Regions from separate parts of the Gilliamella apis genome, predicted to be linked through region 3. Evidence: riboswitches for the same ligand, from Rfam matches in the RefSeq annotation. Region 3 holds a riboswitch; each other region holds the start of a gene.
What was found. A riboswitch is a leader RNA that binds a small molecule or an ion and turns the genes downstream of it on or off. The one in region 3 is predicted to bind thiamine pyrophosphate.
Positions count from the first base shown of each region.

Region 1: linked by a shared signal. The riboswitch ahead of thiB (thiamine ABC transporter substrate binding subunit) and the one ahead of thiM (hydroxyethylthiazole kinase) in region 3 are both predicted to bind thiamine pyrophosphate.
Region 2: linked by a shared signal. The riboswitch ahead of tenA (thiaminase II) and the one ahead of thiM (hydroxyethylthiazole kinase) in region 3 are both predicted to bind thiamine pyrophosphate.

Region 1 covers NZ_CP132381.1:1,932,172-1,943,278, reverse strand. The annotation lists partial or broken gene RAM17_RS12585 (L-threonylcarbamoyladenylate synthase) at 1-245, shown strand, start outside; gene rluB (23S rRNA pseudouridine(2605) synthase RluB) at 317-1,321, shown strand; gene RAM17_RS08920 (hypothetical protein) at 1,605-2,990, shown strand; gene RAM17_RS08915 (hypothetical protein) at 3,016-4,182, shown strand; gene RAM17_RS08910 (hypothetical protein) at 4,208-5,542, shown strand; gene RAM17_RS08905 (amidohydrolase family protein) at 5,640-6,656, opposite strand; gene RAM17_RS08900 (putative quinol monooxygenase) at 7,100-7,393, shown strand; gene argS (arginine--tRNA ligase) at 7,453-9,186, opposite strand; TPP riboswitch at 9,348-9,456, shown strand; gene thiB (thiamine ABC transporter substrate binding subunit) at 9,497-10,495, shown strand; gene thiP (thiamine/thiamine pyrophosphate ABC transporter permease) at 10,509-11,107, shown strand, end outside.
Region 2 covers NZ_CP132381.1:1,333,829-1,344,935, forward strand. The annotation lists gene RAM17_RS06090 (aminotransferase-like domain-containing protein) at 1-1,242, shown strand, start outside; partial or broken gene RAM17_RS06095 (MFS transporter) at 1,278-2,491, shown strand; gene RAM17_RS06100 (hypothetical protein) at 2,539-2,682, shown strand; gene RAM17_RS06105 (GNAT family N-acetyltransferase) at 2,675-3,157, shown strand; gene RAM17_RS06110 (SemiSWEET family transporter) at 3,716-3,916, shown strand; gene RAM17_RS06115 (hypothetical protein) at 4,378-4,608, shown strand; gene RAM17_RS06120 (DUF1161 domain-containing protein) at 4,745-5,125, shown strand; TPP riboswitch at 5,257-5,346, shown strand; gene tenA (thiaminase II) at 5,398-6,060, shown strand; gene asnA (aspartate--ammonia ligase) at 6,130-7,122, opposite strand; gene RAM17_RS06135 (hypothetical protein) at 7,425-7,565, shown strand; gene allD (ureidoglycolate dehydrogenase) at 7,690-8,739, opposite strand; gene RAM17_RS06145 (carbamate kinase) at 8,791-9,693, opposite strand; gene allE ((S)-ureidoglycine aminohydrolase) at 9,734-10,513, opposite strand; gene RAM17_RS06155 (MFS transporter) at 10,665-11,107, opposite strand, start outside.
Region 3 covers NZ_CP132381.1:912,695-923,801, reverse strand. The annotation lists gene RAM17_RS04300 (phosphoglycolate phosphatase) at 1-534, shown strand, start outside; gene trpS (tryptophan--tRNA ligase) at 558-1,553, shown strand; gene trkA (Trk system potassium transporter TrkA) at 1,678-3,039, shown strand; TPP riboswitch at 3,090-3,191, shown strand; gene thiM (hydroxyethylthiazole kinase) at 3,252-4,031, shown strand; gene thiE (thiamine phosphate synthase) at 4,041-4,682, shown strand; gene thiD (bifunctional hydroxymethylpyrimidine kinase/phosphomethylpyrimidine kinase) at 4,694-5,488, shown strand; gene RAM17_RS04270 (hypothetical protein) at 5,695-6,819, shown strand; gene RAM17_RS04265 (heavy-metal-associated domain-containing protein) at 7,123-7,326, opposite strand; gene RAM17_RS04260 (hypothetical protein) at 7,646-7,897, opposite strand; gene RAM17_RS04255 (hypothetical protein) at 8,683-8,907, opposite strand; gene RAM17_RS04250 (hypothetical protein) at 9,647-10,192, opposite strand; gene RAM17_RS04245 (hemagglutinin repeat-containing protein) at 10,210-11,107, opposite strand, start outside.

The sequences.
Region 1 (11,107 bases), 1.0 Mb from region 3:
ATAAAATTGATTTAGCGCTTCTTGAATTATTGGGACAACCTTTAATGACAACTACGCTTATTTTACCTAATGAAAACGAAGCTCAATCTGATCCCGAAGAAATTGAAGATAAAATTGGTCACCAACTAGATGCTATCGTTCATGGTGGTTATATTAGTGAACAGCCAACAACCGTGATTGATTTAACTAACGATTATCCAGATATTATTCGTCAAGGTAGTGGTGATATCAAACCATTCGAGTAAACACATTAATAACATATCAATGAGTTATTGAGTTAACAAATGATACCTGAGAAGGTAACAGTGAGGATTATATGAAACAAAATAGATCTGCATTTTCCAAAAAACAACGTGGAGCAGATAAACTAATTGAGCAAGAAAGTGATATCGCTCGTAAAAAAAATACCAAATTAAGCCAAACGTCGAATCGTAAAAGTTCACAATCAGATAATACTGAAAAATTACAAAAAGTATTAGCCAATTTAGGCAATGGTTCACGTCGTGAAATTGAAGCTATGATTGTGGCTGGAAAAATTAGTGTTGATGGCAAAATCGCGACTTTAGGTGATCGCGTAGATGTCAATGCTAGTCCAAAAATTCGTATCAATGGTCATTTAGTTCAGTTAAGAAGTAAAGAAAAAGAAGTTTGTCGTGTTCTAGCTTATTATAAACCTGAAGGTGAAATTTGTTCTCGAAATGATCCACAAGGGCGAGCAACAGTGTTTGAGCGATTACCTCGCTTAAAAAACGCACGCTGGATTAACATTGGTCGACTTGATATAAATACCTCGGGTTTATTGCTATTCACAACGGATGGCGAATTGGCAAATCGCCTCATGCATCCACGGCATGAAATTGAACGTGAGTATGCTGTTCGAGTATTTGGTAATATTACCGATCAACAACTTAATCAACTTCGCAAAGGCGTTCAGTTAGAAGATGGGCCAGCTGCATTTAACTCAATTAAACCTCAAGGTGGTGATGGATTGAATCAATGGTTCAATGTTGTTATTACCGAAGGTCGCAATCGAGAAGTCCGCCGTATGTGGGAAGCAATTGATGTTCAAGTTAGCCGTTTGTTACGCATTCGTTATGGTAATATTACTTTACCAAAAGGTTTATCTCGTGGCACATGGATGGAATTAGGTATTGATTCTGTTAATTATTTACGTGAGTTAGTTGGTTTACCTGCTGAAATAAAAAGCTTTACAACCAAATCTTCCGCAGACAAACGGATTGTTAGACCAAAACGTATTAAACTCAATCAGAACAGCAGAACTGCTCGTCAAAAGGTAAATAAAAAACCAACTCGAATTTAACATTTTGCTGACCCTTAAGTAAAATGGTTATTTTATTTAAGGGTTAAAATCATCCCATCCCATTTAAACTAATCATTTTATAAATCCTAATAAATCAGTTAATAGCATTAATTGTTAATAATTAACAAATAACAATTTGATATTAGCAAAAAAGGTTAATAAATACCTTCAAGTTTATAATAAACTCAGCTGACAGTTTTTCTTTAAACTGATAATAAATAGCCATTTTTAATAAAAAGATGGAAATATAGAGTAATGAATGGAACGTTTTGAAAGGTGATTTATGCGCACGATTATTGCTATTTTTTGTATATTTTTATTAACGGCATGCCACACTCGAACAGCAGAAGATGCATTTAAGGAAGGTCGCTATATAGAAAGTATCAATCTTTTAGCTGCTAGTTTGGATGAAAAAGGGCCTGCAAAGTTTGATCAAGAGGATGTTAAACGACTACAAACTATTGTTAGTAGTGTAATGCAGTTTTACGAAAAAGACCTAAATCACTTCCATAAATATGATTATCCACAAAAAATAGATGCATATAAGCATTTATTAACTATGAAAGAGATATTAAGTAATCGCTTTTATTCTGATCAGATCAGTTTTTTCAATGACAAGTATGACACTAGGCAATTAAAGCAAACGCTTGCTAAAGAATATTATGATTATGGTAATTACATCACAGGCACTGACAGTGAAAGTTATCGAACAAAAGCTGAATTATATAAAAATAGTTTGTCATACGACAATTATAAAAATGCCGCTACTTTATATAAAAATGCCAATACCAAATATATGCAGATGGCAGCCAAAAGTTACTATGAGCAAGGAAAACAATTCGAACAACAAGGAAACTATAAAGCTGCTGCTCAAGCTTTTAATCAGGCTTCATCAATACATAAACCATTAGGTAAATATAAAGATAGTGACAAACGCGCGATAGATAATGACAAAAAATATGCTACCCAGCAGGCCGAAGAGGCTTACCGAGAAGCCAAACAACTGGCAATGAATGCGACAAAGCGTTATGAATATCGGGAAGTTGCCAAGTATTATGCGCGAGCAGCATCTATTTATCGGCCATATGGACAATATTTTGATGCGAGTTCATTAGCTGAAACTTATGAGAGAAAAGGAATAATTAAAGTATATTGTTATTCTTCTTATTTCATCGATGAAATAAGAAACCGATTAAATGCGAATTATATTAAATTTGTTAACTACTCTCGGGATGCAGATATAGATATAAAAATTGATTATGACGACGATTTTGTCGCTAATGGGAAGTCGGTAGAAAACGAAACTAAAATTGAGCAAATATTTGATAAATATGTTGAAGTTGAAGATAAAGATGGCAACAAAACTCAAGTAAAAACTTATAAAGACCAAAGATATAACTTGCAAACGGTAACGCATAGTAACAAATTAACCTTTACAACCAGCATCGAGGCTCATGGCATCTATAGTTATAGTAAATCCTTTAAGGTTGAAGAAACCTCATTTAAATATGACTATATTTATAGTGGTGATGTGCCAGCAAGATTTTATAATCACAGTAATGGTCGATTAAAATCGAAAGATGAATTATATACACAAGGAAAAAGAAATCTATTAACTCAAGTAAACTCAATATTAGACAATATTGCTAAAGATTTATCATACCTATAATGGACAATTTTCAATAAGGATATACATGATGAGAATTATTATTGCAAGTTTATTAATGTTTTTATTAGTGAGTTGTACTCACGAACGCACATCTCAAAATGCTTATGCTGAAGGAAACTATCTTGAAAGCATCAATCTATTAGCTGCCACAATAGAAGAAAAAAGTGAAGCAAACTTTAAGCAAACTGATGCCGCACAGCTGCGTCAGTTAGTGACTGATGTAATGAACAAATATGAGGATGAATTAGCAAGCACCAATAACACAGATTATAAAAAGCGCATTGAAATCTATGAAAAACTGTTAGAGATGAATAAGCGTTTAAGTAACCGTTTTTACAGTGCGGAATTAGTAAACGTTTTAGATAAATATCCTGATGAAAATTTGAGACAAAACATTGCTAAAAATTTGTATGACCAAGGTGTAAATTTCGAAACCCAAAACGACTATAAAGCTGCATCTGAGACATTTAGTCAAGCATCATCAGTATATCAACCTCTAGGTAAATATAAAGACAGTGACAAACGTGCGTATAATAATGGTAAAAAACAGGCTACTTTAATGGCTGAAGAGGCTTATCAGCAGGCAAAAATGCTTTCAGAAATTGCAATGCAACGCCTAGAATTTCGTCAAGTTGCCAAATATTATGAGCAAGCCGTGGATGCTTATCGTCATTATGGACGTTATAAAGATGCTACTTCTTTAGCTAACACCTATAAACGCAAAGGGATAATAAAAGTTTATTGCTATGCTTCCGAATACTGCTCTGAGGTAAAATTGGTACTAAATAAGGATTATATCACCTTTGTTTCTTCTCCAGTTGGTGCTGATCTCAAAATTAAAATAACTGTTGATAAAGAATATAACAATACAAGATCACAGATTGACATACCAAACACCCGAAAAGTATTTGATAAATACATAGAACATATCGATGCTCAAGGGAATAGGATTCAAATCCCAACGTTAAAAGATGAAACTTACTATACGAAATTGGATACTAATAACAATAGTTTAAGTCTAGAGACAGTAGTAAGGATGGAAGGAATTATTGACTTTTCTGACACTATCTATGCAAGAGCTTCAAGCTATTATGAAAATGAAGATGATTTACTACCAGTAGCAAAAAGAGAACAGATCACTAAATTAAGATCATTGCTAGAAAGTACTGCTCAAGATCTTTCTTCCCTTTAATGGACAATTTTCAACAAGGAAAAACATGATAAGAATTATTATTGCCGGTTTATTAATGTTTTTATTAGTGAGTTGTAGTCACGAACGCACATTTCAAGAAGCGTACGCTGAAGGAAGTTATATTGAAAGTATCAATTTATTAGCGATAAAAATAGAAGAAAAAAGTGAGGCAAACTTTAAGCAAACTGATGCAGCCCAGCTGCGTCAGTTAGTTACCGAGGTGATGAACAAATATGAAAATGAATTAGCTAATACCACAAAGACCAATGATGAACAACGCCAAGAAACATATGAGAAATTATTAGAGCTTAATCAGCGGTTGAGTGATCACTTTTACAGTTCCGAATTAGCATTCTTTTTGGATAAATATCCTAGTGAACGTTTAAAACAAAATATTGCTAACTTTTATACTCAACAAGCAAATGCTATCCCAACTAATTCTGCTGGTGATTATGAAAAAAAAGCAGCGCTATATAAAAAATCTTTAGATAGATATTACGATAAAAATATCGAAAAAGCCTATATTCATGCGGATACTAAATATAGGCAACTTGTGGCACAAACATTATACAATCTTGCTAAACAGGAAATACGCAGAGGTGATTATAATGCAGCGGTAGCTTGTTTTAGAACTATTATTGATATTTATAAGCCATTAGGTCATTACAAAGATACTGAAAAATTAGCTCATTACTATGAAAAAAAAGCGATCAGCCAAGAAGCGTTTAATTCTTATTCTGAAGGTGAAAAAATAGCTAAAAATGCGACTCGGAGTTATCAATATCGACAAGCAGCAACAAATTATCAACATGCCGCGAATACTTATGCAAAGTATGGTAATTATCGAGATTCGGAACAAAAAGCAAGAGACTATGCTAACAAGGGTAAAATAAGACTATATGTGACAGGAAATGCAAATTCATTTTCTAATTTTGTTGAAGATTATTTCAAAAATGATGATGCTATTATATTAGTTTACAACAGCAGTGATAGTGACATTACTATTAATCTTAGTGAAGATGAGCGATATTCTGAAGATGGCGGTTCAGTAACAAATGACACTAAAAAGAATGGTGAAAAAGAATATAACTTAAGAACTGAAACATTAGTAAATAATTATAGTTTAAACCTTAGCATAAATATATTTGGATTAATTGGTTATTATGACAAGTTTTTAGCTGAAAAAAGTTCAAGGCAAGTTAAGTATACTTATACTGGTGATAAACCTAGTTATGAATTTGATCGTACAGATGGTAATTATTATTCTAGAAGTGAATTAAGACAACAAGCTGAAGATGAAATAAAATCAAGACTTAGCAATTACTTTTCTCGGGTTTCTTCAGCAATTCATCAATTATAAATGATCACCAATAAATAAAATCCCACTCAGTTATTCTCTAGGTGGGATTTTTATTATTAAAAATATTTAAATCTCAGTTAAATTTTTAATCAAATAATTATGCAAGACCTAAAACCATTCGTCCATTTCGTGTAGCAACATTAACTACATTATCTAAATCTGTATAACGGCATCCAGTCACCAATAATTTAAGTTCCTCCCACATATTACCGGTTGAAAAAGGTAACATATAATCACTGACGTTATCAGTCCCAATAGCAACAGGTATCCCAGCTGCAGCAAGTTCATCGACTGGCGTTAATGAATTTCGGGTAGGGCCATGTTCTTCACGGCGCGGGCTATCGATCCAAGCAAATGGGCAAGCAATTACCATCATTTTAGCTTCTTTCATTTTTTGATAGAGTTTTTGACGATATTCCAAACTATGAGCGGTAATTGAAATACTATGAATAGCCACCACGCGACCATGCATACCATGCTCAATGGTTTTATCAGTAAGTTGCTCGGTTTCGATTTCATCTGATGAGTTAAATTGGTCAACATGGACATGTACCATTTTGCCTAATGTTTTACCGGTTTGCATTAACACATCTAAATGTTTTAATCCCATGCCTTCACCATGATCTCGCTCATCACGACGCGGCAAACCACCAATAATATCCACTAAATCAGCACCTTTATCAAACCAGTATCGGGCTTCTTTATCAATGACTCCTTTAAGAGTTTGATTGACTAATTTAATCGTAATATCGTTTTTATATGTTTCACGAGCGCGCAGAGCTCCTCTAATTGCTCGCTCTTCGGCAATCGGATCAATATCAACAAATGAACCCATGGCAGTAACACCTTGTTCAATCATGCGTTCAACCGCCATGCTAAAATGTCGATAATAATCATCTTCGGTCATTGCTGCTTTCACTTTATCAAGCGTGTCCCATTTTTCAATTAAAGTCTGTTTTTGGTAGACATCAAAACTATCTACAGAGATAGTAAAAGCACGATCAGCATGCATATGTGAATTAACCCAACCACCATTTTGTTTAATTTTGTTCATCAAATATGCTTTTAAGCTCTGATCTCGACTAGTTGATAACATTTGTTTATTATCGGTCATAATGCGCCTCTAAAATTTGGTTACTATTAAGTTTTAATTAAAAATGGATAAAAAAAATCCCCCAAAAAGGAGGATCACAATAAACCTGTTAGGATATTTCTTATAGTAATGAAAATACAAGTTGTCATGGAAGTTTACACTTTATTATTATTCCTAAGTGGGAGAGATTTTAATGGATTCATTGTTAAGATCAAGTATTTTAATTTTGAAAATATTTAAATAAATGAAATGGTTAAAGTATTATTTTTTAGATTTTTCAAACTAAAAAAAAGTCTATTTATCATCTCAAAGAGTAAACTATTAAATTACATATACCTAACTTACTATTTAATAATAAGTATAATGGTCGAAAAAATGAGATTAGCATGATTATTAAAAAGCTGTTTATTCTTAACAGTAGGATTTCAATCATTACAAAACAAATTTACTTATAAGGGTGAAATATGTCACAACTAAACATTATTGCCACTATTACGATAAAACCAGAGTATCATGAAGCATTTAGACCGATATTTAAACGATTAGTTATCGGTAGTCGAGCTGAACACGGCTGTGTTCGTTATGAGCTGAATCAAAGTATTGAGAATCCCAATATTTATATAGTAGTAGAAACGTGGCAATCACAGCAGGCGATTGACTTACATAATACAACGCCACATTTTGTTGAATTTGCTAATTTTGCTAAGAAGCATGTTGATGGATTATCGATTTGTATAGCTAAACAGGTTGATGTCTAAGCGGATAACTAAACACCAACAAAACCACCGATATTTAATCATATCGGTGGCAAATGAGCTTACATTTTGTCAACGGTTTTAATGCCAAGCATATCTAAACCCGTTTTAAGCGTTTTGGCTGTTAATGAGGCCAGTTTCAATCTGCTAACTTTTAAACTTTCATTTTCCGCGGCCAAAATTGGGCAGTGTTCATAAAAACTTGAAAATAGGGTAGCGATATCATACAGATACGCACAAAGAACATGTGGGGTACCTTCTGCGGCAACAGTTGTGATTGTTTCATCAAATTGATTCAAACGAATTGCTAACGCTCGTTCCTTTTCAGTTCCTAAATCGATATGACCATCTAGATTGTCTTCATTGATATTCGATTTTTTAAATACTGAAAGTACACGGGTATAGGCATACTGTAAATAAGGTGCTGTATTGCCTTCAAATGACAGCATATTATCCCAATCAAATACATAATCAGTTGTTCTATTTTTGGATAGATCAGCATATTTAACCGCACCAATGGCAACTGCATCAACCACTTGAGCAAGCTCGGCATCAGAAAGATCAGGATTTTTGCTTTTAATTAATGTTGCTGCTCGCTCTGTTGCTTCATCGAGTAGATCATTTAGTTTAACGGTATCACCTGAACGCGTTTTAAATGGTTTACCATCTTTACCTAACATCATACCGAACATATGATGTTCAAGTTTTAAAGATTCTGGGACATATTTTGCTTTATGCACAATCGCCCAAACTTGTTCTAAATGTTGGTGTTGGCGTGAATCGGTATAATATAAAATACGATCCGCGTGTAAGGTTTCATAACGATATTTTGCACAGGCAATATCGGTTGTTGCATAAAGATAACCACCATCTCGTTTTTGGATGATAACACCCATTGGTTCGCCTTCTTTATTTTTATACTCATCTAAAAACACAACAATAGCGCCTTCACTTTCAACGGCTAATTTTTTCTGTTTAAGATCGGCAACAATGCCCGGTAGCATGCTGTTATAGATACTTTCACCCATGGTATCTTCTAGTGAAAGTGTGACATTGAGTCGTTTATATGTGGCAATATTTTGCGTCATGGTAATATCAACCAGTTTTCGCCACATGTCACGGCAATACTCATCACCACCTTGAAGCTTAACGACATAATTACGGGCTTTTTCAGCAAAGACCTCATCTTCGTCATAATGTTTTTTGGCTGCACGATAAAAAGATTCTAGATCCGATAGATCCATATCGTTGGCCTGTTCATTTTGCATTTTTTCAAGGTAAGCGATTAACATACCAAATTGAGTTCCCCAATCACCAACGTGATTAGCTCGAATCACATTGTGACCAAGAAAATTTAAGACTCTAACACTCGCATCACCAATAATCGTTGAGCGTAAATGACCAACATGCATCTCTTTTGCTACGTTTGGTGCTGAGTAATCAACCACAATAGTTTGTGGTTTAGCCGGTAAGGTGATATTCAATTTATCGCTACTTAATGCTACTTCGTTCTGCTCGGCAATCCAACTATTTTTTAAAAAGATATTAATAAAACCCGGTCCAGCAATTTCTACTTTATCGGCAATATCTTCAATATCCAGATGTTGTAATACTTTTTCTGCCAATGCGCGTGGTGGCATACCCAATTTTTTAGCGGTAGCCATGATACCATTTGCTTGATAGTCACCAAATTGAACTTTGGCTGATTGCTTGATTAAAGCATCACAGTTTTTATCTGCACCAGCCATAATCATTGCTTGCGAAACTCGTTGCGTTAATAGTTGTTGAATGTTCACATTGTACCTAATCAATAATCATAAAATGAGGCATATAATACCGACAAACACAACAATTGTCACTGATTGCCTGTAATCTTACCTTGTTTTAATTTGTCTAAATTTGTATTTATCAACACATCGCCTGTTTACAATTCTATTTGCTACCACTAAACTACTCATCGTTCTCAACGGGGTGCCCTGAAGGGCTGAGAGTGTCAGAAAAACTGACATAACTCGTCGAACCTGAACTGGATAATACCAGCGGAGGGATTTGAGTTATTATATCTGCTCAAACCTTTTGTCTTTTACACATTACTTTGGAGGCAAAATGTTTCGTAAAAACTTTTTACTATCTGTTATATTTTCATTTTCACTATTTAGTCATCTAGCTAATGCACAACAACCAACTCTAACCGTTTATAGTTACAATTCATTTATGTCACAGTGGGGGCCGGGTGAAACAATTAAAAAAGGCTTCGAAGCGCAATGTCATTGCCAACTTGATGTTGTCACATTGGGAGATGGCGTATCTGTTTTAAATCGGATTCGCCTCGAAGGCGACAAAACAAATGCTGATGTTATTTTAGGATTAGATAACAACCTATTAGCACAAGCCAAGCAAGCGGATATCTTAATTCCGCATCAAATTAGTAAACCCGATAATCTCAATACCGATTGGTGGGATGATAGTTTTATTCCTTATGATTTTGGCTATTTCGCTTTTATCTATAATCAAGATAAAATTAAAAATCCTCCTCATTCATTACATGAATTGATCGAAAACAAAGCTAATTGGAAAATCATTTATCAAGATCCTAGAACCAGTACTCCAGGATTAGGTTTTTTGTTTTGGATGAAAAAGGTCTATGGTGACGAGGTGGCAAATGCATGGCAACAAGTGGCTAAACATACGGTCACAGTAACCAAGGGTTGGAGTGAAGCTTATGGTATGTTCTTAAAAGATGAGGCTGATTTGGTATTAAGTTATAGCACATCGCCGATAGCACATATTATTAATGAAAATAATCATAGCTACGCAGCCGCGATTTTTGATGAAGGTCACTATCGCCAAGTCGAAGTGGCTGGCATCATTAAATATAGCCAAGAAGTCGATTTAGCTCGACAATTTTTACGTTACTTACTAACACCCGAGATACAACGACAATTTGCTGAAAAAAATGTGATGTATCCAATAATTAAAACGGATCTACCCGATGCTTATAAGCAAATTAATACCATTGATAAATCGCTAGAATTTACACCGGAAGAGGTTGAAAAACATCAAAAAGGCTGGATTCGTGAGTGGCAGTCAGCAATAAGTAAATAGTTAAGTATTATTAATGTTAAAATTCAGATCATTATTACCAGGTATTAGTGCTGCTAGTTTAATTTTAATCATATTAAGTTCAGCACTTCTCGCTATCTGGAAATTTGCCTTGCAGTCAGGAAATTTAAGCATCTATTTTGATAGTTACATATTGCACATTATATGGATAACTTTTTACCAAGCTGTATTGTCGACATTATTATCACTAATCACAGCCATATTAATGGCTAAAGCATTATCTTTAGTGGATTTTAAAGGTAAAAACTTGTTATTGAAAATGATGCCTATTACCTTTATCTTACCAACACTAGTTGTTGTGACTGGTTTACTATCGGTTTACGGGCGACAAGGTTTATTATCAAATATCTGCCAAATATTACACATACCATTCTCATTTTCAATTTATGGTTTACAAGGCATTTTATTGGCGCATGTATTCCTGAATTTCCCTTATGCCTGCTGTCTATTTTATCAAACCTTACAAAGCGTACCTATTGAACAAAAACATTTAGCTGCACAATTAAATTTTACTAATGTAACCTTTTTTAAAATTATTGAATGGCCATTACTGCGTAGACAAATATTACCTATGGCGGCATTAATTTTTATGTT
Region 2 (11,107 bases), 420 kb from region 3:
ATTGTGCATGCGCTAGATAGTTTGACTGAACGAGGTATATTAGTGCGAAAGCAGGGCTGTGGGACTTTTGTTAATGAACAAAAGTGGGGGCTGCAAGCTTATTCGACTATTAATTGGCGATTGCCAGCCAATTTTTATCATCATCGTCAAAATGTATATCACCAAAAAGTGACACAGGTTCGTCAGCAAATGGATCATATTTGTGATTTAGCTAATGGTGACTTGCCCACTAATATGATCCCAAAATTAATATTACCCAATATTACTTCCCATGAAATGGTTGCTTACGAAAAGAAAAGCGACATGTTGCAATTAGGGCTTCCTTCGCTTAAGCAGCAAATTGCGCATTATATGAAGAAACAATTTGCTATGGTGGTTGATACCGAACAAATTCTTATTACCTCAGGCACTCAACAATCTCTTTTTTTGATTACCCAAGGATTATTAAAACCTGGCGATGCGATAGGTATTGAATCACCATCATATTTTTATTCATTACCATTATTTCAAGCTGCAGGATTGCGTTTATACGGTATTGAATGTGATGAAGAGGGTATTACTTTAGAGAGTTTACAAAAAGTTACCTTAGAGCGACAAATAAAATGGTTATTTCTAAATCCTATCTTTCAAAATCCAATTGGTTGTGTGATGAGTAATCAGCGCAAGAAGCAGGTACTGGCATTTTGTCGAAAACAATGTATTGGTATTGTTGAAGATGATGCCTATAGTGGATTAGCTTTTGATGAAAAGACCAATATTTTACCGATTAAAAAATTTGATGTAAGTAATCAAGTGGTCTATTTAGGATCTTTATCCAAATATATCGGCCGTAATATACGTATTGGTTGGATGATAGCACCAAGTGAAATTATCGAAAAATTAGCCAATATCCGGCATCATATTGACTCTGGCTTAAGTATTTTACCGCAACTATTAGCTGAGGAATATTTAAGTCACCATTATCAAACACATCAAAAATGGCTCCGCCAACAATTGCAGAATAAAGCTAATCAATTAATGGATTGGCTTGATGATTATTTTAATGGTGATGTTATTTACCGAGTCCCAACCGGAGGTTTTCATTTATATGCTCATTTACCAGTTAATAATGCTGCACAAGAACTGACAATATTAAATCAATTGTTGTCAAAACATATTATTGTTTCGCAAGGTACTGACTTTGGCGATAAGGTGGGTTCTATCCGATTAAGTTATGGACATTTTGAAAAAAATTTGCTTTGATCACACATACTAAAATCTGCGTTAAATTATTGATTATGGAAAGTTCTAAAACCGCATTATTATCTACCAATAAATTATTGCTTATTGCCGGCACTGGCTGGCTTTTTGATGCAATGGATGTTGGATTATTATCTTTTATATTAGCTGCTTTAAAGCAAGATTGGGGATTAACACCATCACAACTTGGTTGGATTGGTAGTGTTAATTCAATTGGTATGGCTGTTGGTGCCTTTTTATTTGGTATTTATGCTGATAAAAAAGGTCGCAAATCAGCTTTTCTATTCACTTTATTAATGTTTAGTATTGCCAGTGGCTTAAGTGCTTTTGCTTGGGGATTAGGTAGTTTATTAGTTTTACGATTCTTCATTGGTATGGGGCTAGGTGGTGAATTACCTGTTGCATCGACGCTAGTTAGTGAAAGTGTTGAGCCTGAAGTACGTGGGCGCATTGTGGTGAAAGCTTTTGGGCTGTAGGTTGGATTTTAGCTGCGCTAATTGCTTATTTTCTAATTCCTCTGCCTGCAGTTGGTTGGCGTGGCGCAATGATATTATGTGCAATACCGGCTTTTTACGCGCTTTACTTACGCTTTAATTTACCAGACTCACAATCGTATCAACATCAAAATAGCCATGCTCAAACAGAGCCAGTTATCAAAAAAATACAATCACTATTATCAAACTCATTCCGACGTCAAACGATAATGTTATGGATAGTATGGTTTTGTGTAGTATTTTCATACTATGGCATGTTCTTATGGTTACCAAGCGTAATGATGCTTAAAGGCTTTGATATGGTAAAAAGCTTTGGTTATATTCTCATGATGACCTTAGCCCAATTACCCGGCTATTTCACAGTTGCGTGGTTGATTGAACGAGTAGGGCGTAAATGGGTATTAATAGCATATTTATTGGGTACTTTAATCAGTGCTTATTTATTTGATATTGCTGACTCAATTAACCAATTGCTTATCAGTGGAGCATTATTATCATTTTTCAATTTAGGAGCATGGGGAGCAATGTATGCTTATACACCAGAACAATATAGCACCAATATTCGTGCTACCGGTGCTGGTATGGCTGCATCTATTGGTCGAATTGGTGGCATATTAGGTCCATTAATGGTTGGATTCTTAATGGCTAACCAAGTTGGTGTAAGCATGATATTTGCGCTATTTAGTTTATCAATTCTGGTTGCTATTTTAGCAATATTATTGCTTGGCAAAGAGACCAAACAAACTCGTCTTTTATAACTAATTAACCACCTTAGTTGTTTTAGTTGCGGACGTTTTATTATATTATGACTAGTTCTGTATGGCGATTACGTCCGAGCAAAGAGGGTTTGCGCAAACCCTCTTTACCAACTACAGCCAGTCTTGTCAATGTTGGCGATAATGAAGTTGTTGAAGTAAATCATAATGAAAATAGGAAACACATTGGATAATTCTACATCTAAAATTGAAATAAAAGCATACTCTTCACTCTATGCCATTGAAATATGCGATTTGTTTCATTCGACTATTCATGCTATTGATACCGATATTTATAGCAAAGCAGAGCAAGAAGCATGGTGCCCAACACCACCAGATTATCAGATGTGGCTAAAACGTTTAGATAACACTCAGCCTTGGATAGCTATCTTTGGCTCACGCCTTGCGGGATTTATTGAACTTAAAGATGATGGTTACATAGACTGTTTTTACGTGCATCCTGACTTTCAAAAACGAGGCGTAGCTAGAAAACTCTATAACCATGTGCTCGATTTGGCCCACCAGAAAAATTTTTCACAATTAAGTGTAGATGCATCAAAAGTGGCCATGCCAATTTTCCAAAAATGGGGTTTTATAATAAAGCGAGCTAACAAAATATATAGAAAAAATCAGGTCCTAATAAATTACCATATGTATAAAACACTTTGATTTTTATTGTGGCCTTTGTACGGTAAAGCTTTACTTAGACTAAATTCCTAACCGCGCTTTTTTGAGGCATTTGGGTTTATATTTAGACCTAAATACCTCTAGATAAGTGACTATTTATCGTCATCTCCCTGTTTTAGGCGCAAATTTCCTGCTGAACTGTTATTTGTTCCTGACAAAACACAGCCTTGTCAAACATCCATGTTTGTCATGCTAACCTTACTCAGTTGTTAATACTGCTAATGTCGTAATCAGTTTTTGTACATTGCTTCTTAAGCTTAACGATAATATAAAAGCAAAAAAATTCAGCAAAGCAATTTGGCAAACCAAAGTAAATTTTTTTATTTTTTATTTTCAAAATATTACTAATTTTGCCAGTTATTTTTTATCATTTTATTTACATAAAATTGTCTAAAAGCTAGGTAGGACAAGGTTTAACTCGCTGATTATCTATGATAGATTAATTTCTCCATTCACATTTAAGCAGGCAGGTTGATCTTGAATCTTTCCCCTAAAGCTTTCCATTATTTAGGCGTCGTTGCAACGATTGCATCATTAGGCATGTATGTGTCATATATCCCACAAATTATCGACAATCTTCATGGTTTTAAAACCAATCCAACTCAACCATTAGCAGCAGCAATTAACTGTTCATTATGGGTTTGTTATGGATTATTACAACCTAAAAAAGATTGGCCGATTGCTATAGCTAATTCCCCTGGTGTTTTGTTTGGTTTGATTGCGTTTTTTACGGCATTGTAAATATATTGTTATACTTCTTTGTATTATTTCAATACAGCATAATTTAAACCTTATGCTGTATTTTTTTATCAAAATTTTATCAAATTGTTAGATGATTTCTGTTGACAAATATAGAGTATTTATTTTCAAAAATAGGTTTTTATATTGCAGATTAAATTTTAACCTTGAGGTTAAATTCATAAATATCAATTTGTTATAGAGTTATCAACAGGTTTGTTAAATACTTATCAAATAATTAAGTGAATAATTCACAAGTTAGTTTTGAATAAATGAAAAAGTTTTAGTTTGTGTTATTTGATTCAATCATTGTCATCTATTTGCGATTCGATTATATTGGAGATCCGGCTGTTTATTAAACAGAGTTTATTTTTTAATACTCTTTTATATTAAGTGGTGATGTTATTAATTTAGATGTCGACTTAATCGTATGAGCGTTAAAGATATAAAATAAGGAAATCAAAATGACTAACATTAATCTTTCTGACGATTTGATAAAAGATTTTATTTATTCTATGTACCGTAAAGAAGTATTATTAAATTTAAAAGGGGTTGTTTTGACTGATGAAGATCGTAAACAACTTCATGAAAAAAGAGATTTTGTTAATCGATTGTCTGAAACTGAACTAGCCGATATTCGCTGTTGGGTTTTAGATAAATTGAAAGTACTTGAAAGCCAGCATAAGCAAGATTAATCGGTTAGAATCTTGCGCTAACTTCATTAATAAATTGATAAAATTTATTTATCATATTGCTTATAACAATATGGACAGTTTTATCAATCGTTTTACAATGCAACAAACTTATTATTTATAATTTATAGGAAAGGGTATGAAAAAGTTAGTCATGGTTTTATTGTTAGGTCTTCCAATGGTTGCTGCTGCTTCTAATTGTGAAGAAATTAGTGCCAGTATCGCTGAGAAAATCAAAAACAATGGTGTTGATGAAAACAGTTTTCAATTAAATTTAGTTCCATCAGAACAAGCTGAGCAAGGCGTTGCTGGTAAAATTGTCGGATCGTGTGACCGAGGTCAACAAAAGATTGTATATATTCGTTCACAAGATAATTCAGTAACAACTGAAGCAAAACAACAAGAACCTTCAAATTCTAATCAGCAAGCCGAAAAAGCTGAATTAGAGAAATCTTCTCAACAAGAAATAGTTGCGCCATCTTTAGAAGATAATCAGCAAATTGACTCGAAGACAGAATAATCACTGATTATTAGCTACAGTTATAGAAGATCTATCGGTTAGTTAATGAAGAACATTTGAATAAATAGTAACGGTTAATAAACTATTATTTTTACAAAAATTGTTAGTTATTTTCTGAGCTATTATTCATCTGTATTTATCCGGGGTGCCTTAGGCTGAGATTATACCCGTTGAACCTGATTCGGTTAGTACCGACGAAGGGAGTATAAAACACGCTTTTCTGCAAGTCTGTTGTACTCCTTAATTACTAATTTTTATAAAAAGGAGTCGTCATGTCGTCATTTTATTCACTTATTGAATCATGCCAAAGTGATTGGGATAACTATATTCAACATGAGTTTATTCAACAATTAGGTAAAGGTACATTAGATATTGCCTGCTTTCAACACTACTTAAAACAAGATTATCTTTTCCTTATCAATTTTTCCCGAGCATGGGGATTAGCAGTGTATAAAAGTCATGATCTGGTTGAAATCAAACAATCTTTAAATAGCTTGAAAGCAATTGTTGAAGTTGAACTAGACTTACATATTGAATATTGTAAAAAGTGGCAAATAACTGAGAACGAACTTAACCTATTAACTGAAGCCAAAGCAAATAGTGAATATACGGGTTATGTATTGGATGTCGGATTACATGGGGATATATTAGATTTGCATATTGTATTAGCGCCTTGTTTAATTGGTTACGGTATGATTGCTGATTGGCTAACCAAACAACATTGGTATGATGCTAACAACAATAGATATAACAGTTGGGTTAACATGTATGCAAGTAAGGAATTCCAACAAACAATGCAAAATGAAATTGCGTTGATTGATCAGCGCTTAGTAAATTTGGATGCTAGTCATATTGAACATTTAACAAAATTATTCAGGCAAGCAACTAAACTTGAAACTGGTTTCTGGCAAATGGGATTAGATAAAAGTATTTAAATAATAAGCATACTTTACCACTCTGGGTAAAGTATGCTGAATTTGAACTATATTTAAACAATGTTTAAACTAAAGTAGTTTTGAATAATCTCGTTTGGTGGCATCGTCCCAAACGCTTGCTTGTACTTGGCCAATATGTTGTTGCTGTAAAAGTAACATGGTTAATCGTGATTGGCCAATTCCACCACCAATTGTTTGTAAAAAATCACCATTAGCTAATGCTTTATGCCACGCATATTGGAGGCGATCTTCATTATTCGTCAGTTTTAATTGTCGTTTTAAGGTTTCTGGATCGACACGGATTCCCATAGACGAGATTTCAAAACCACTATTTAAAACAGGATTCCAAACTAAAATGTCACCATTTAAGCCTTTTGAACCCATTTCATTATCACTACTCCAATCATCATAATCAGGAGCACGTACATCATGTTTTTCGTTATTTGATAATTCACCACCAATACCAATTAAAAATACGGCGCCTAACTCTTTGGTAATTGCATTTTCACGCTCTTTCGGTGATAAATTTGGATAACGTTTTAACAGTTGTTCACTATCCATAAAGGTAATTGTTTCGGGTAAAAAACGTGATAGATGATATTTTTCAGAGACTGCTTTTTCAGTCGCTTTAATTGCACTATAAATTTTTTCAACCGTTTGTTTTAAATAAGCTAAATTGCGATCTTCGGGACGAATCACTTTTTCCCAATCCCATTGATCAACATAAACAGAGTGAATAGGCGAAAGTTTATCTTCATCTGGGCGCAGAGCTTTCATATTTGTATAAATGCCTTCACCAACAGGAAAATTGTGCTGACTTAACGTTTTACGTTTCCATTTAGCTAGTGAATGAACAACTTCGAATTGTGCATTAGGAATACTTTTAATATTAACTTGAACGGCTTTTTCGGTACCTGACAAATTATCTTGAACGCCATCACCAATTTGACTCAATATTGGTGCTTGAACTTCAATTAATGATAGATTATTTGCTAATTGCTCGGCAAAAAATTGTTTAACAAAATTGATTCGTTGTTGCTGCTCTTTAAATGATATTGTCATGTTTAGTCTCGAAATATAAAAAAATTTGTGTTGTTAAATTAAACTAGAAAGCAGAAATATGCAAGTTTAGTTAACTGGCTTAAACTAAAGATCAAAAACTATCTCAATTACTTCTAAAATATATTTTTACTAATAACTATTTATGATGTTTTTACAAACTAATTATCTTTTATCTATTGCTAATAATTAGTGTCAGGACCACTTAGTTATTAAATCAGCTCACACTAAACATAAAAGTTTATTGTTTGCCAATCAGTTTGGTGAGTTTTATTTAGCGACCTTAGCAACGAGCTGACAACTGAGTGAGGTTAGCATGGCAAACAGGGAAGTTTGACAAGGCTGTGTTTTGTCAGGAACAAATCACAGCCGGTGCGTTAAGAGCGAACGAAGGCGGAAGGCAGTCACATCGTGACCACTTGCGAGGTCGCCGCGGGAGATGGTAAAGCGGGTTGCGCCAACCCGCTTTGCTCGGACGTAATCGCCGTATAGAACTAGCTACCAAACAACAAAACGTCCGAAACTCACCGAATAAAAAAATTTGAGGAGAGGGGGTTTTTAACCTCGATACTATTCCGCAAATTTATTTTTATGATCATATCGATTATAGTGAATATCATCGCTAATTAAATAGTTATAAATATCATCAACAATTTTTATACCATTTTTTTGATAATCGGCTTCACGTTTTTTGCTTCGTTCTCCCGGGAAGAAAACTTCACTATTACCTTTGGCTGGTTTAGTTTGTTTTAGTTGGTCTAGCATAGTAGACATACATTGTTTAAATATATCAAGGCCAATAAAATATTCAGGATTGATAACAATATGCAGATGGCCAAGGTCACGCCCTTTGGATAAATCAGCATACATGGATGAAACATTTTTACCAAATGGTAAGCCAAGTAATATGCCAGAAAGTACATCAACCATCATCATTAATCCATAACCTTTAGCATCGGCAATCGGTAATAGTGCATTTACTTTATATGGATCAGTAGTAGGCTCACCTAATTCATCAACCGCCCATGTAGCTGGAATTTGGGCACCTTTGGATCTAGCATATAATACTTTTCCCCAAGCTTGAACTGTGGTTGCCATATCGAATGAGACAATTCGCTCGTTATTGGTGGGAGCAGCAAATGCAATAGGATTGGTACCAAAAAATTCTTCAGCGCCACCATATGGAACTGCCATTGGATCAGATTGGCACATGGATATGGCGACTAAGTTTTGTTTGGCTGCCATCTCGGTAAAATAGCACAGTGAACCACTGTGTGACATTCGACGAATCCCAACTACTGCAACACCATTTTTCTTCGCCATTGCTATCGCTTTGTCCATACCGACCTTAGCAGCAACTAATCCACAACCATTATCAAAATCTAAGATTGCTGACGATGGGCCAGTTTCTTTATAAGTGACATTAGGATAGGGAGTCATGCCACCTTTGGCAATCCGTTCCGCGTAATATTCAACTCGTACGGCGCCGTGCGAGTGAATACCTCTGGCATCGGCAAATGCCAGTGTATCAGCGGCGATATCGGCATGCTCTTGAGTTAATCCAGCTTTATGTAACTTTTTGGCAATCAAGTTATGTAGTGTTTGTCTGTCTAATCTCATATTAAACTCCTGTCCAAGCTATCTATCCGTTACTGCTGAGTTTTATAGGTGCTATTGGCTGATAATGGTACCTTTGGTTTTTGCTAATAGCGATTCAATATCGGTTAAATTACCGATATAAGCGGTGTTACCTGTTTGCTCAACAAATTCAATCACTGATTTTATTTTGGGTCCCATGGCGCCATCATCAATAGCCATTGGTTGTATACGTTTGGTATCGACTTTACCTAAAGCGGTTTGTTGTGGCGTACCCCAATTTTCATACACTGCATCTGTATCGGTTAATATCATTAGATGGTCAGCTTTTAATTCAATAGCGAGCTGTGCGGCACTATGATCTTTGTCAATGACAGCTTCAACACCTTTATAACCAGTATTATCTTTTATTACAGGTATACCACCACCACCGTTACAGATAACGATAGTATTCTGGCTTAGCAATTCTTTAATAGTATCAAGCTCGATTATTTTTTTCGGTTTTGGCGATGCCACAACTCGACGAATATATTTACCATCTTGCTTGAATTGCCAACCATATTGATTTTGTAGATTCTGTTGTTCTTCTGGTTTATATACAGGACCAATATATTTGGTTGGATCTTTAAATGACGGATCGTTATTGTCGACCTCAACTTGGGTTAATACGCAGGCGACTTGGTTGATATTTTCATATTGTTGTAAGCTGCGTTGTATCATATAACCTAACATGCCTTGGGTTTGTGCAACTAGGACATCGAGAGGATAGGCTGGCACGCTTGGATAACTGGCATTTTGTAAGGCAAGTAGTCCTACTTGGGGGCCATTGCCATGGACAATTACCAGTCGATATTTATTGGCTAATTTTGCAATAAATTTGGTGGTGCTGTTGATATTTTGATATTGGTTATCAATAGAAAGTAATTCGTTTCGTTTTGAAATTGCATTACCACCTAGTGCAATAACTATCAGTTCCATATGCTGTCCTTTGAGATATTTAGCTAATATAGTTTATTGTTTAGATATTTACATCGCGATGACAATCTTTGGAATAGATATAACTCAAAGGTTGTTGGCCTACCGCATAACAAGCTTGCAATGCATAAGCACCCATAAAGATATAATCATCCTTTTTTACTGGAATCCATTGATTATCAAGTAGGTACATTCCTTCACCGTTGAGTAGGTAGGCGCCATGCTCTTGTACATGAGTCTCAATATAGCCATGGCTGGCACCGGGTAAAAAGGTGAGAATGTGAAAGTTCATATCAAAACCGAGCTCTTTAGGCAGTAGGTCTTGAATAAATACGTTATTCATATTTTCATAATTAACACGTTCTAATTGCTCAACATGATTGACAATAACTCGTGTTTGGTAACCTAAAATAGGATTGTAGCGACGCTTATATAAAAATAAGCGTGATGAAGAAACTAAATTTTGTAAGTAAAGTTTAACGCCAGCAGGGCAATAGATATATCCGCCAGCATGGAGATCATATGATTGTTCATTTGCTTTAACCTTGACTTCACCTTCAATCACATAAGCAAATACCTCAATACCATCATCACCAAATCCTTGTAAGTTATGACCACCTTGATACATGGTAACCAGATAATCAACAAACGAAGCGCCTAATTTAGGGGTAGCTAAGATAGTTATGTCACAATTTTCAAAACCAGGAATAATATTTTTAACTAAACCATCTGGAGGAATTAAAGCGAAGTTTTGACGTTTGATAACTGCGCGTGATGCTAATAGGTCTTTTGGGTAACCGGTATTATTATTGATATATCCCATAATGATCTCCTTGGAACATATAATGTTCGGTCTGCTATGGTTTTTAGGTGCAACGAGCGTGAACCTAAAAGCATAACTTGGTGTACTAATTTTTAATTGGTCGACCATTTACTCGGGCTATAGATCGATAAATAGTCGACATTTTGCGCAATCAGTAAGTTATATGTTTACGCAAATTAATTAAAAAGAATAACGCCGTTGCAATGATTAATATTGCTATAGCAACGTAAAAACCAGTAATTTTGGTACCGGTTATATCCGCTAGTAAGCCTGTCAACGGTGGTGCAATAACGGATGAACTCATACCAAAAAAGTTAAATACACCAAATGCAGTGCCATAACTGTTTTTTGGGGCAATGTCAGCAACGTGAGAAATTAAAATCGGTTCAACTACAAATTTGCCAAACAATCCATATAAGATTAAGCCGATTAGCAACAATGTGATGGTAGCTGATTGGACTGCCATTAACAGTGTTAACGCTGAAAGCAGCTCTAATACGATAATAAACATCAGTCGTTTAGATCTAAATTTATCAGAAATTTTGCTGATAACTAATGCACCAGGAATAGCAGCAAAGGCAACCAATGAGGATG
Region 3 (11,107 bases):
GATGTGATGCTTGAACGCGTTTTCAAAGCTATTGATATTAATCCGTCAAAAGAATATTTTGCTGAAGCTAAACAAATATTTAGTCAGCATTATGATAAGGTTATGGATGAACAGACAACACTGTTTCCTCATGTAAAACAGACCTTAAAAGCTCTTTATGAAAATCATTACCCTTTAGCTCTTGTAACTAATAAACCGGCACAATTTTTACCGGGATTACTAAGCTCATTAGGTATCAAAGAGTATTTTTCATTAGTACTCGGCGGTGGTGATGTAATTAAATTAAAACCACACCCTGCTCCGCTTTATCAAGTCATGGCAACATTTGGATTATACAATGATCAGTTATTATTTGTTGGTGATTCGAAAAATGATATTACCGCTGCCAAAAATGCTAATTGCCCTACTGTTGCGTTAAGTTATGGTTATAATTATGGCGAATCAATTGCAACAAGTGAACCCGATTTTTTATTTGATGATTTTCAAGATATATTAACCCTACTACCTCAGCCAAAAGCTGATGCAAAAAAATAATAAGTTAAAATTAGGAATAAATTATGAGTAAACCAATTGTATTTAGTGGCGCTCAGCCATCAGGAGAACTAACATTAGGCAACTATTTAGGTGCTTTAAAGAATTGGGTGTCTTTACAAAATGAATATGATTGCGTTTATTGTATCGTCAATCAACATGCGATCACGGTACGCCAAGATCCTAATAAGTTACGTAAAGCAACACTTGATACATTAGCACTTTATCTAGCCTGTGGTATTGATCCACAAAAAAGTACTATTTTTGTGCAATCCCATGTGCCTGCACATGCTGAATTAGGTTGGGCATTAAACTGTTATACCTATTTTGGTGAACTTAGTCGTATGACACAATTTAAAGATAAATCTTCTCGTCATTCAGAAAATATAAATGCCGGGCTTTTTGATTATCCAGTGTTAATGGCTGCCGATATTTTGTTATATCAAGCTAATTTAGTTCCTGTTGGTGATGATCAAAAACAACATCTTGAACTTTCTCGCGATATTGCTATGCGTTTTAATGCCCTTTATGGCGATATCTTCACTGTTCCTGAACCATTTATTGCTAAAGTTGGCGCACGGGTTATGTCGTTACAAGATCCAAGCAAAAAAATGTCTAAATCAGATGAAAATCGCAATAATGTTATTGGGTTACTTGAAAATCCAAAAGATGTCGAGAAGAAAATTAAACGGGCAATGACCGATTCTGATGAACCACCAGTCGTACGTTATGATTTAAAAAACAAAGCGGGGGTATCAAATCTGTTAGATATCTTAACCGGTATTACGGGTAAACCTATTGCTGAACTTGAGAAAGAATTCGAAGGTAAAATGTATGGCCATCTAAAAACCGAGGTCGCAAATCAAGTTATTGATATGTTAACTGGTTTACAAGCGAAATATCATCAGTATCGTGATGATGAAAATTATCTTCTGACAATTATGCAAGAAGGTGCACAAAAAGCTCGTGCAAAAGCAGAGCCAACGTTGAAAAAAGTTTATGACGCAATCGGTTTTGTATAGTTAACCGTAAAACTAGATTGCAATTAACGCTAAACAATATCAATTGGCTTTAATGACTAAAAGCATTATCGTTTTTATTAATGATAAATGCCGTTGAAGCCTTTTTGATTATCATAGGTTAGTTATGAAAATTATCATTCTTGGTGCAGGTCAAACAGGTAGTGCTCTTGCCGAATATCTGGTTACCGAAAAACAGAACGATGTGACAGTTGTAGATGAAGATCATGACAAATTGCAATCATTGCAAGAACGTTTTGATTTACAAGTTATTTGTGGAAAATCATCTTATCCACAAGTATTAGAAAGTGCTGGTGCAGAATCTGCCGACATGTTAGTCGCTGTTACCAATTCTGATGAAGTCAATATGATGGCTTGTCAAATTGGGCATGTAATGTTCAATATCCCTCAAAAAGTGGCACGAATTCGGGCGCCTGAATATAATGATGAAAGATACTCGTTTTTTAATAAAGATTGTATTAACATCGATCATATTATTGCCCCAGAAAATCTAATCACCAATCATATCAGCCAACTAGTGCAATCTCCTGGCGCACTACAATTTGCCTCATTTTATGATAATCGAGTCTGCTTAGTTGCCGTCACAGCTTACTACGGTGGTGCATTGGTGGGTAGTGAATTATCAGAGCTAAAAGAACATTTACCTCATGTCGAAGCTCGCGTGGTAGCTATTTATCGTAAAAATCGTTTTATTCGTCCGATTGGTTCAACCTTGATTGAAGCTGGGGATATGGTTTACTTTATTACCCCACCGCTTAACATCAAAGCGGTAACCAGTGAATTACAACGGTTAGAAAAGCCTTATAAACGAATAATCATTAGTGGCGGTGGCGGCATTGCTGTTGCTTTAGCTAAGCGATTAGAAAACGATTATCAAGTTAAATTGATTGAACGTAATGCCGAAAAAGCAGAACTAATTGCCGAGCAGTTAGTTAATACTACCGTATTACATGGTGAATCATCGGATCAAGAGCTATTATCGCAAGAACAAGTCGAACTTACCGACCTTTTTGTTGCAGTGACGAGTGATGATGAATCAAATATTATGTCATCAATGCTTGCCAAAAGGATGGGAGCAAAAAAAGTCATCGTACTTATTCAACGACAAGCTTATTTAGAGTTAATTAACGATAGCGTGATTGATATTGCCATTTCACCACAACATGCCACTATTTCAGAATTACTCAGTCATGTAAGACAAAATGGCGTGGTAAAAGTTGTCTCACTACGGCAAGGTGAATCAGAAATTGTCGAAGTGATTGTTCGTGGTGATACTGAAAATTCTAAACTAGTAGGTAAAAATATTAACAGTCTAAAATTACCTTCAGGGGCAACTATTGGTGCTGTGGTGCGTGGTGAAGATGTGATTATTGTTAATACCGATTTAATGATCGAAGATGGTGATCACTTAATCATCTTCTTACCAGATAGACGATCTATTAGCGATATCGAAAGATTATTACAATAGCTTGTATAAAATATAAACTCAGTACATAATTAAACTGTTTTTATTAATTGTTTTTTGACTCGGGGTGTTTTTTGTTACTACAAAAAACTGAGATTTTACCCGTTGAACCTGATCTGGCTAATACCAGCGTAGGGAAGTCTTCGTCTTAATTATTCGTTTTGACACATTCTTCCCTTAATATCAATAATAAATAAGGAAAGAATATGTCTACCATTCAGTTATTCCAAAACAATGATGCCATTCCCTTTATTGAGCAAGTTAAACAACAACGACCGTTAGTCCATTGCATTACCAATGATGTTGTACAGAATTTTACCGCCAATGTCTTATTAGCCATTGGTGCTTCACCAGCAATGGTCGTTGCGAAACAAGAAGTTGAGGACTTTGTAACTATTGCCAGTAGCTTATTAATTAATATTGGTACCATTGATGAGCACAGCGCAAATAGTATGTTGTTAGCTGCAGCAAAAGCTGAACAAACACAGACACCATGGGTACTGGATCCTGTAGCGGTTGGTGCGGCACTTAAATATCGCACTGAAATTGCCAAACAATTGATAACTTTTAGACCGAGTGTTATTCGAGGAAATGCCTCTGAAATTCTCGCATTGAGTGGTCAACAATCATCATCGAAAGGGCCTGATGGACTTGATTCTACCGATTCTGCATTAAATGCAGCAATACTATTAGCACAAAAATATCAAACCATTGTCGCAATAACAGGTGAGATAGACTATGTCACAGATGGTCAACAAATTTATAGTATTGCCGGTGGCGATATCGCTTTAACTAGAGTAACCGGCACCGGCTGTTCGTTATCTGCGATGGTAGCAGCATTTATTGCAACCACTAGTAATCGTTTAACCGCTACCGCAACAGCTTGTTTTATGATGAAAAAAGCTGGTGAACTCGCTAACAAACAATCAGGTTTAGGCACTTTTGCTATGGCAATAATTGACCAACTTTCCCTATTTAAGCAAAATTACCAATAAGGATATTTGATGAAAAAGCAACTTGATTTAACTCTCTATTTAGTCCTCGATCCGTTATTATGTGGCGGTATCGATGGCATGGTCACTACCACCAAAATTGCCGTTGAGAATGGTGTTACCGCCGTGCAACTACGTTCAGAACAAGAATACTCTGGTAAAAATTGGTATGACGCCGCACAAGCGCTCAAAGAAGTGTTAAGTCGTACCCAAGTTCCACTATTTATCAATGACCATGTTGATATTGCTTTAGCCATTGATGCCGATGGTGTGCATATAGGACAAAGCGATCTACCGGTCGACGTTACTCGACGCTTAATTGGCACAGACAAATGGTTAGGACTTTCAGTTTCAAATCAATCACAACTAGAGAATGTTCCTTGGCATTTAGTTGATTATCTTGGCATAGGGCCTATCTATCCAACTGCAACCAAAAAGGATGCCGCAGCTGCGACTGGCATTGCTCAATTGAAAGAACTGGTTAAAGCGAAACAATGCCCTGCCGTAGCGATCGGTGGTATCGGCGTGAATAATTTAACCGAAGTAATCCAAACTGGCATTGAAGGTATTGCCGTTGTGTCGGCAATATGTGGACAAGCTAATCTTGCCAAAGCTACATCAGACCTAATCAGTAAAATAAAACAAGCAAAATAGGAAACCAAATCATGACAACAGTTGCATTAACAATAGCGGGCAGTGACCCTAGTGGTGGCGCAGGTATTCAAGCTGACTTAAAAGCATTTTCAGCACTTGGTGCTTATGGTATGTCAGTGATCACCGCATTAACCGCACAAAGTACGCAAGGCGTTAATGGTGTACATGCCATTCCCTCTCAATTTATTGAAGCACAGTTTAATACGCTGTATCAAGATATCTACATTGATAGTGTTAAAATTGGCATGCTAATGAATAAAGAGATTGTTACTTCGGTTGCTCAACTATTAAACGATAACCCTATTGCCAATATTGTGCTTGATACCGTAATGATTGCTAAAGGCGGACATCCATTGTTAAAAGCTGATGCCATTTCTGCTATTCGAGATCTATTATTACCATTAGCCACAATTATTACCCCAAATCTACCTGAAGCTGCTGCATTACTTGATTGTAGTGAGGCAAAAAACGAAGAGCAAATGCAACAACAGGGGTATGAATTACTTAAATTAGGTTGTCAGGCAGTATTAATGAAAGGCGGACATTTGCCAAGTCAAGAAAGCCCTGATTATTTAATCACTCGCAACAACATCATCAGAATGACATCACCAAGGATCGCAACGAGAAATACCCATGGTACAGGTTGTACCCTCTCTGCGGCAATTGCAGCCTTATTACCGAAACATCATTTAGAAGATGCAATAAAACATGCTAAAAACTACCTACAAGGGGCTATTGAGCATGCAGATAGTTTAAAAATTGGTAAGGGAATTGGACCTACTCACCATTTTTATCAATGGTGGTAACTGCAAATTTTTACATTGAATAATTAAATATTTATTTTTCTACAAATGGTTATCCAAAATAGTAATTAAAAATATGGTTAGAAAAATTGCTCAATAAGTTATATTTGATAAGAAATAATATATTTTTAAATCATTTTAAATTAATTTTTGATATGAATTAATTTAAGATATAAATAGGATTAAAAAAATAATATTAAAAACATTAAATGGAATTAGTTGGTTATAATATGATTTGTATAAAATATCTTATCTCAGTTGTTTTGTTTTTCCCTTGTTTAGTTTTAGCAATTGACTTAGATGTTCTTAAGGCGAACATTGATAAATATGATGTTGAATTAAATTTTAAAGATGGCGGTGATCTCGATATTCTTATTGAGAATGAAGAAATTAACAATATAGAGTTATTACAAAAAAGATCGACAGATGATTTTTATTTTAAAATGATACTTTCCTATAAAAAAGGTCAAGGATTGAAACCAACTAGTATAAATATTTATAGTAAGAAAAGTGGTCAATTACTTCAAACTATAACTAATTTACAAGGAATCGACTGGTTAATATCAGGAATTGAATCTGACTATTTTAAAGCAAATATTGATAAATATGATGTCGATTTAGATTTTCATGATTATGATTATCTCTCTTTTCCTATTAAGAATGAAGAAATTAACAATATAGAGTTATTACAAAAAAGATCGACAGATGATTTTTATTTTAAATTGATACTTTCCTATAAAAAAGGTCAAGGATTGAAACCAACAGGTTTAAATATTTATAGTAAAAAAAATGACCAATTATTTCAGACTATAGATAATTTGCAAGGATTTGACTTTTTGGGTGAATATTCAGTAGGTGCAGTTAACCATATAGATGATAGCTATCGTTTTGCACCAGATTTTTTTGATCACAATGGCATAGAAATAGACTACAATTTTGATGGTAATTATAATGATTTTTATATCGCCAGAGCCGTTGATGATATGGAAGATGGACCTATCATTTATCGGTACTATTCTTATGATGAGAAGAAAAAAGAGTTTATTTATCTCAATTTAGATGGTCGTTACATCGATTTTGATCCCCAAAAAAAAATAGCAAAAAGGAAAAAAATTTGCGAAATAAATAACTATTCTGCAGTTATTTTAAATGAAACTTATCGATTCAAAGCAGAAAACAGCAACTATACTTTAACGAATTCAACCTGTACTTATAAAGAATATGAGTCTTTTAGAGGTGTTGAAGGACAATCTTTTAAAATTTCTCGTCAATGTTCTCAGAAAGAAAAAAATTTTTGTATTAACGAAAATGAACTTGATAAAGATTTTGATTAATTGCTGCTTAAATATAACTGTGAACTAACTAAATTTTGATGAGCCACTTAATACTAAAATGTTTGGTAATAGTTTTTTTTTATAAGCTATAAATATCAACCTGAATTCACTTTTTATAAATACGAAAGACGAGCAAATGTTTTTTAGGTGAAGGATATACTAAATTGACACATAGATATACTTCATCAACAATCCAAGTCGATGAAGTATACAAAAACTGTTAATAGATGATTTGATAAAAATACTCTCTAAACTTTAGGCCGATAATCATAATCGTCTAAAATTTAATAACGCTAAATACTATTAATAAGCAATACCGACAAACTCAAATCCCGCTTCATTAATTGCCGCAATTGCCGCTTCTTGCGAGATAGTACCTCCGTCAATATCAACTTCATGCTTAGCTAAATCAACAGTAACTTTTGCTTTAGGATCAATATCATTAATTGCTTTAGTAATGGTTTTAACACAATGTTGGCAACTCATATTATCAACTATTAATTTCATCATTAACCCCTTTTGTTATTTAATCATTTATCGGTAAACTATCAATGCCAACAAAAAGCAAAATCAGATTATTCTTTAAATAAAACAAATTTGCTAGCTATTGCCATTAATTAAATAAAATTTGATCCTTATATTACGCCAAAACAAACGAAAACCAAGCCTACTTAAAAAATAAATTAACCTAATTTTAATAGACTTACCAAGATTAAGTTAAATACATCATCCATGTTACACAGCTAATTATCATGATTGGGATGAAAGTTATAGTATTAATTACTCGTTATAATAAAAAAATCCCAGTTGTTAAACTGAGATAATATTATTTGCCAAAAATTTTAATTCCGTAATGGAAGCATTCATAACACCAAACACCTAATGCTAAAGGAAACCAAATACAAGCTGCTTTACCAGCTAAACATATATCATGAATACCAAATTCAAAAGCTATATCATATTTAATCAACAATATTAATGAGATGAGCAAGCGCATTATAATAATTAATAAAAATCCCATGAAAGGTAAAAAGATTAAATAATTTAATAATACTAAATATTTCTTATTTTTTTTCATGATTATTTTCTCAATATTATCTTGTACACTATTTCCAACAAAAGTAGAAATAATGCTTTCGAGTGTAGCGCTATACTACGAGGCTAGTTTTATTCAGCTATATTTCTTTTTCCAGTTCCTAACTGTGAATCTCTTTTGTTACCAACTAATTATGCTGGTAAAAGATCTTTTTATTGAATTGTAATGAATGTACATATCCACCCACTACCTAACAGTGCAAATTACTGTGACACAAATTATCTTTTACCGTGAGTAAAACTCCTTACTCCACATATAAACATAACCATCTGATATTCCTTCTCCTGTAGCTACGCTTTTAACATTTTGATTAACTCTTATTAGGTTTAATATCTATTGCCTTTTTAATCCAAATTATAACTAGAAACAGGTTTATCACCATAACCTACTGATATTTCTATATTCATCATAGTTCCTAATATCTTTATAGCTATTTTTCACTCTCATTTTTACTGCGAGCAATAGTTGTAGCAATATCATCTATATCGCAAACTATAGTTGCACTAGATCTACTACTATTTTCACTTTTATATGCTTCTGGTTCTTATGTTTACATAAATAATAGTTTTAGTTTTGTTGATGCTAACTTTTGCTCTGTTGCTACTACTTCAGTATTGATATCTCCTTAGCTAATCAATCGGTCATGCATTTTAGTCATTAATAAATTGAAACCCTATGCAGTTAAACAACAGTGCTCAGCTTGACGAGACTGTTTATTGATAGGAATAAACTAAGGTAATTTATCTCATTCTAATAATTGCATCTGATTAATACTCAAATAGAAAAAACCGATGAGAAATGAATATCTCTCGTTTCATAAGTAGTAGGTAATAGATAGATGTCAGGCAATGAAGGTATTGATGAACTTTATCACTTTTTCTTTTCTGGATAAGTTGTTGGTCACTCAGTTGTTGCGTTGGTGATGGTTCAGCTAACGCAACAAACGAGGGTATGATAATAGCCCCCCAAGCAAATAAATATTTTTTTATCATTAAATTCATCATATTGACTACGAGACAACATCACATAAAAAAGATATGAAACCATGTTAACAACAAAATACTGGAAGATCCATGAATAAAGTTGATATATATCAATTTATAATATCTTTTAATGTTTTATTTATATTACTTATTTGATTACCTTTTCCTTTTTATAAAAATCAGTAATGAATAAGATTAGGATTGTTTAATAACAACTCATTAGCAGCTCTAAACTCTGCACAACGACCTAATCTATTTCCACATGAAGTCTTAAACCTAATCCCCCTAATTTCAGCATAGGCTTGTAATTAAGGGGCTATCTTAGCAGGAACAACCCCATTTGATACAGTAACTTTAATGGATCAACTGCTCCAATTGCTGTAGCTGGTTTAAGTCAGTTTCACTGTTGTATTTGCTGGAATGGCATTACTTCCTACTACTTTTGTTTCGGATCCAATAGAACTTGAGCTAAAACTTATCTCCTTCCGTTAATTTTGATTTAGTTTATTGAGGATTGTTTGTAAAAATAATTGAGAAGTCTATACCGTCTTATTGATATTTGAGTATGAGTTGGCAGGTAATAAAGCAATAATAAGTCACTGAAAATAATTTTAGACATCAGGATTTGGACATACTAAACGAACTAAATAAAACAACATTAATATGAAATTAAAATCAGTAATAATATCTATCCCCCCTTTCCTTAAAATTTTTAGGAAAAGGGGATTAGAGGTAAGTTAAAAAGTAACTAAGTTGTGGTTTTAGGAATTTTACCTGTCCACCAAATTGGTTTTTCATCAGGTTGTAAATTATCGAAAACAGATAAAGGGATCTGACTGTAGCTTACACAATAAGGGATGGTAGAAATTGTTACCATTACAGGTTCATATTCATAATTAGAATTTGATTTGAAACATTCATAATTTACTATGGCAGATTCAATACACTCATAAAATGCTTTAAAAAATCTAACAAAAATCTCGAATAAAGTTGATTTAGTTCTATCTAAATCACTTTTAACTTGACCTGATAATATTTTACTCCAATCAAATGCTTCTCTATCCAACTGTTTAAACTCTTTTTCTACCAATTTCATTAATGCTACGGCGGCATCTAACTCTTCTAATTTTAAATAACGACGATAAAAACGGTCAGTAATCAGTGACCAATTTTGATTGGGATATTTAGGTGGAACATAATATGAAATACAATCAAAAAATAGCTGCATATCACTATCTGTACCCAATTCAACTATGCGTGCGCCACCTGTAAAACCAATTTTTATTGACATCATTTACTTACCTCTTATTACTAATCTGTTATAAATCTAATTTGTTTTGAGCTAATTATTCCATTTGATTTACTTTCAATACCATACCTTATTTTCGTTTCTTGTGCATTGGTCATTTTTTGACCGCGAGTATCTATTACAACTAATTGTTGTACTCCTGATGGTAGATGTTTTTTTCTATCAATGGCTTGTTTGGAAACATTATCAATCAAACCATTAATATTATTTTGTATATCATAATTTTTTACTTCTATTGAACAAGTAGTACCATTACAAAAATCTGGTCTTACACTCCCGTCTGTTCCCCATTTTACCTTTTGACCATTCAGATAGCTTTCCTGAGCATTAAAATCAGGCGTTAACGTTTTACCAACATCCTTTTCTGAATCCACTGGAGTTGGACGACCATTAGTCGTTGTTGCGGTATTTCCTGGTGATGGAACATTTATTTTCTCATTTTTTTCAAAAATATAATATGAGCCATTGTTTTTATAAATTGGATTTCCCGCAGCATCAACTTGGCCTGTATTTGTATAAACGCCACCTCTAGGTCCAACTATATTATCGCCTTGTTTGATATAGCCTGTTTCCTTCGTAGTTACAGATTTAGCAATATTATTTCCTTTTTCTGCATGTGGATCTACTTTTAATTTATTGCCAACACTATCAAGCTCACTCTTTATTGCATCTAACTCTTTTGCCGTTAATTTATTACCAGAAGAAAGACTTGAAGAAGCTAAATCGCTTAATTTTTTCGCTGAGAATAAACCGGTTATAGTATTAAATAACAAATCACCATCAGATTCCGAGATATTTAGTGCTTTCGCCAGCCCTTTTCCTGTTAGTGTTGTATAGTTTTTACCATTAATAATAATAGCTCCACCCGTCACAAGATTATCAGAGGAAGACCAAATTAAT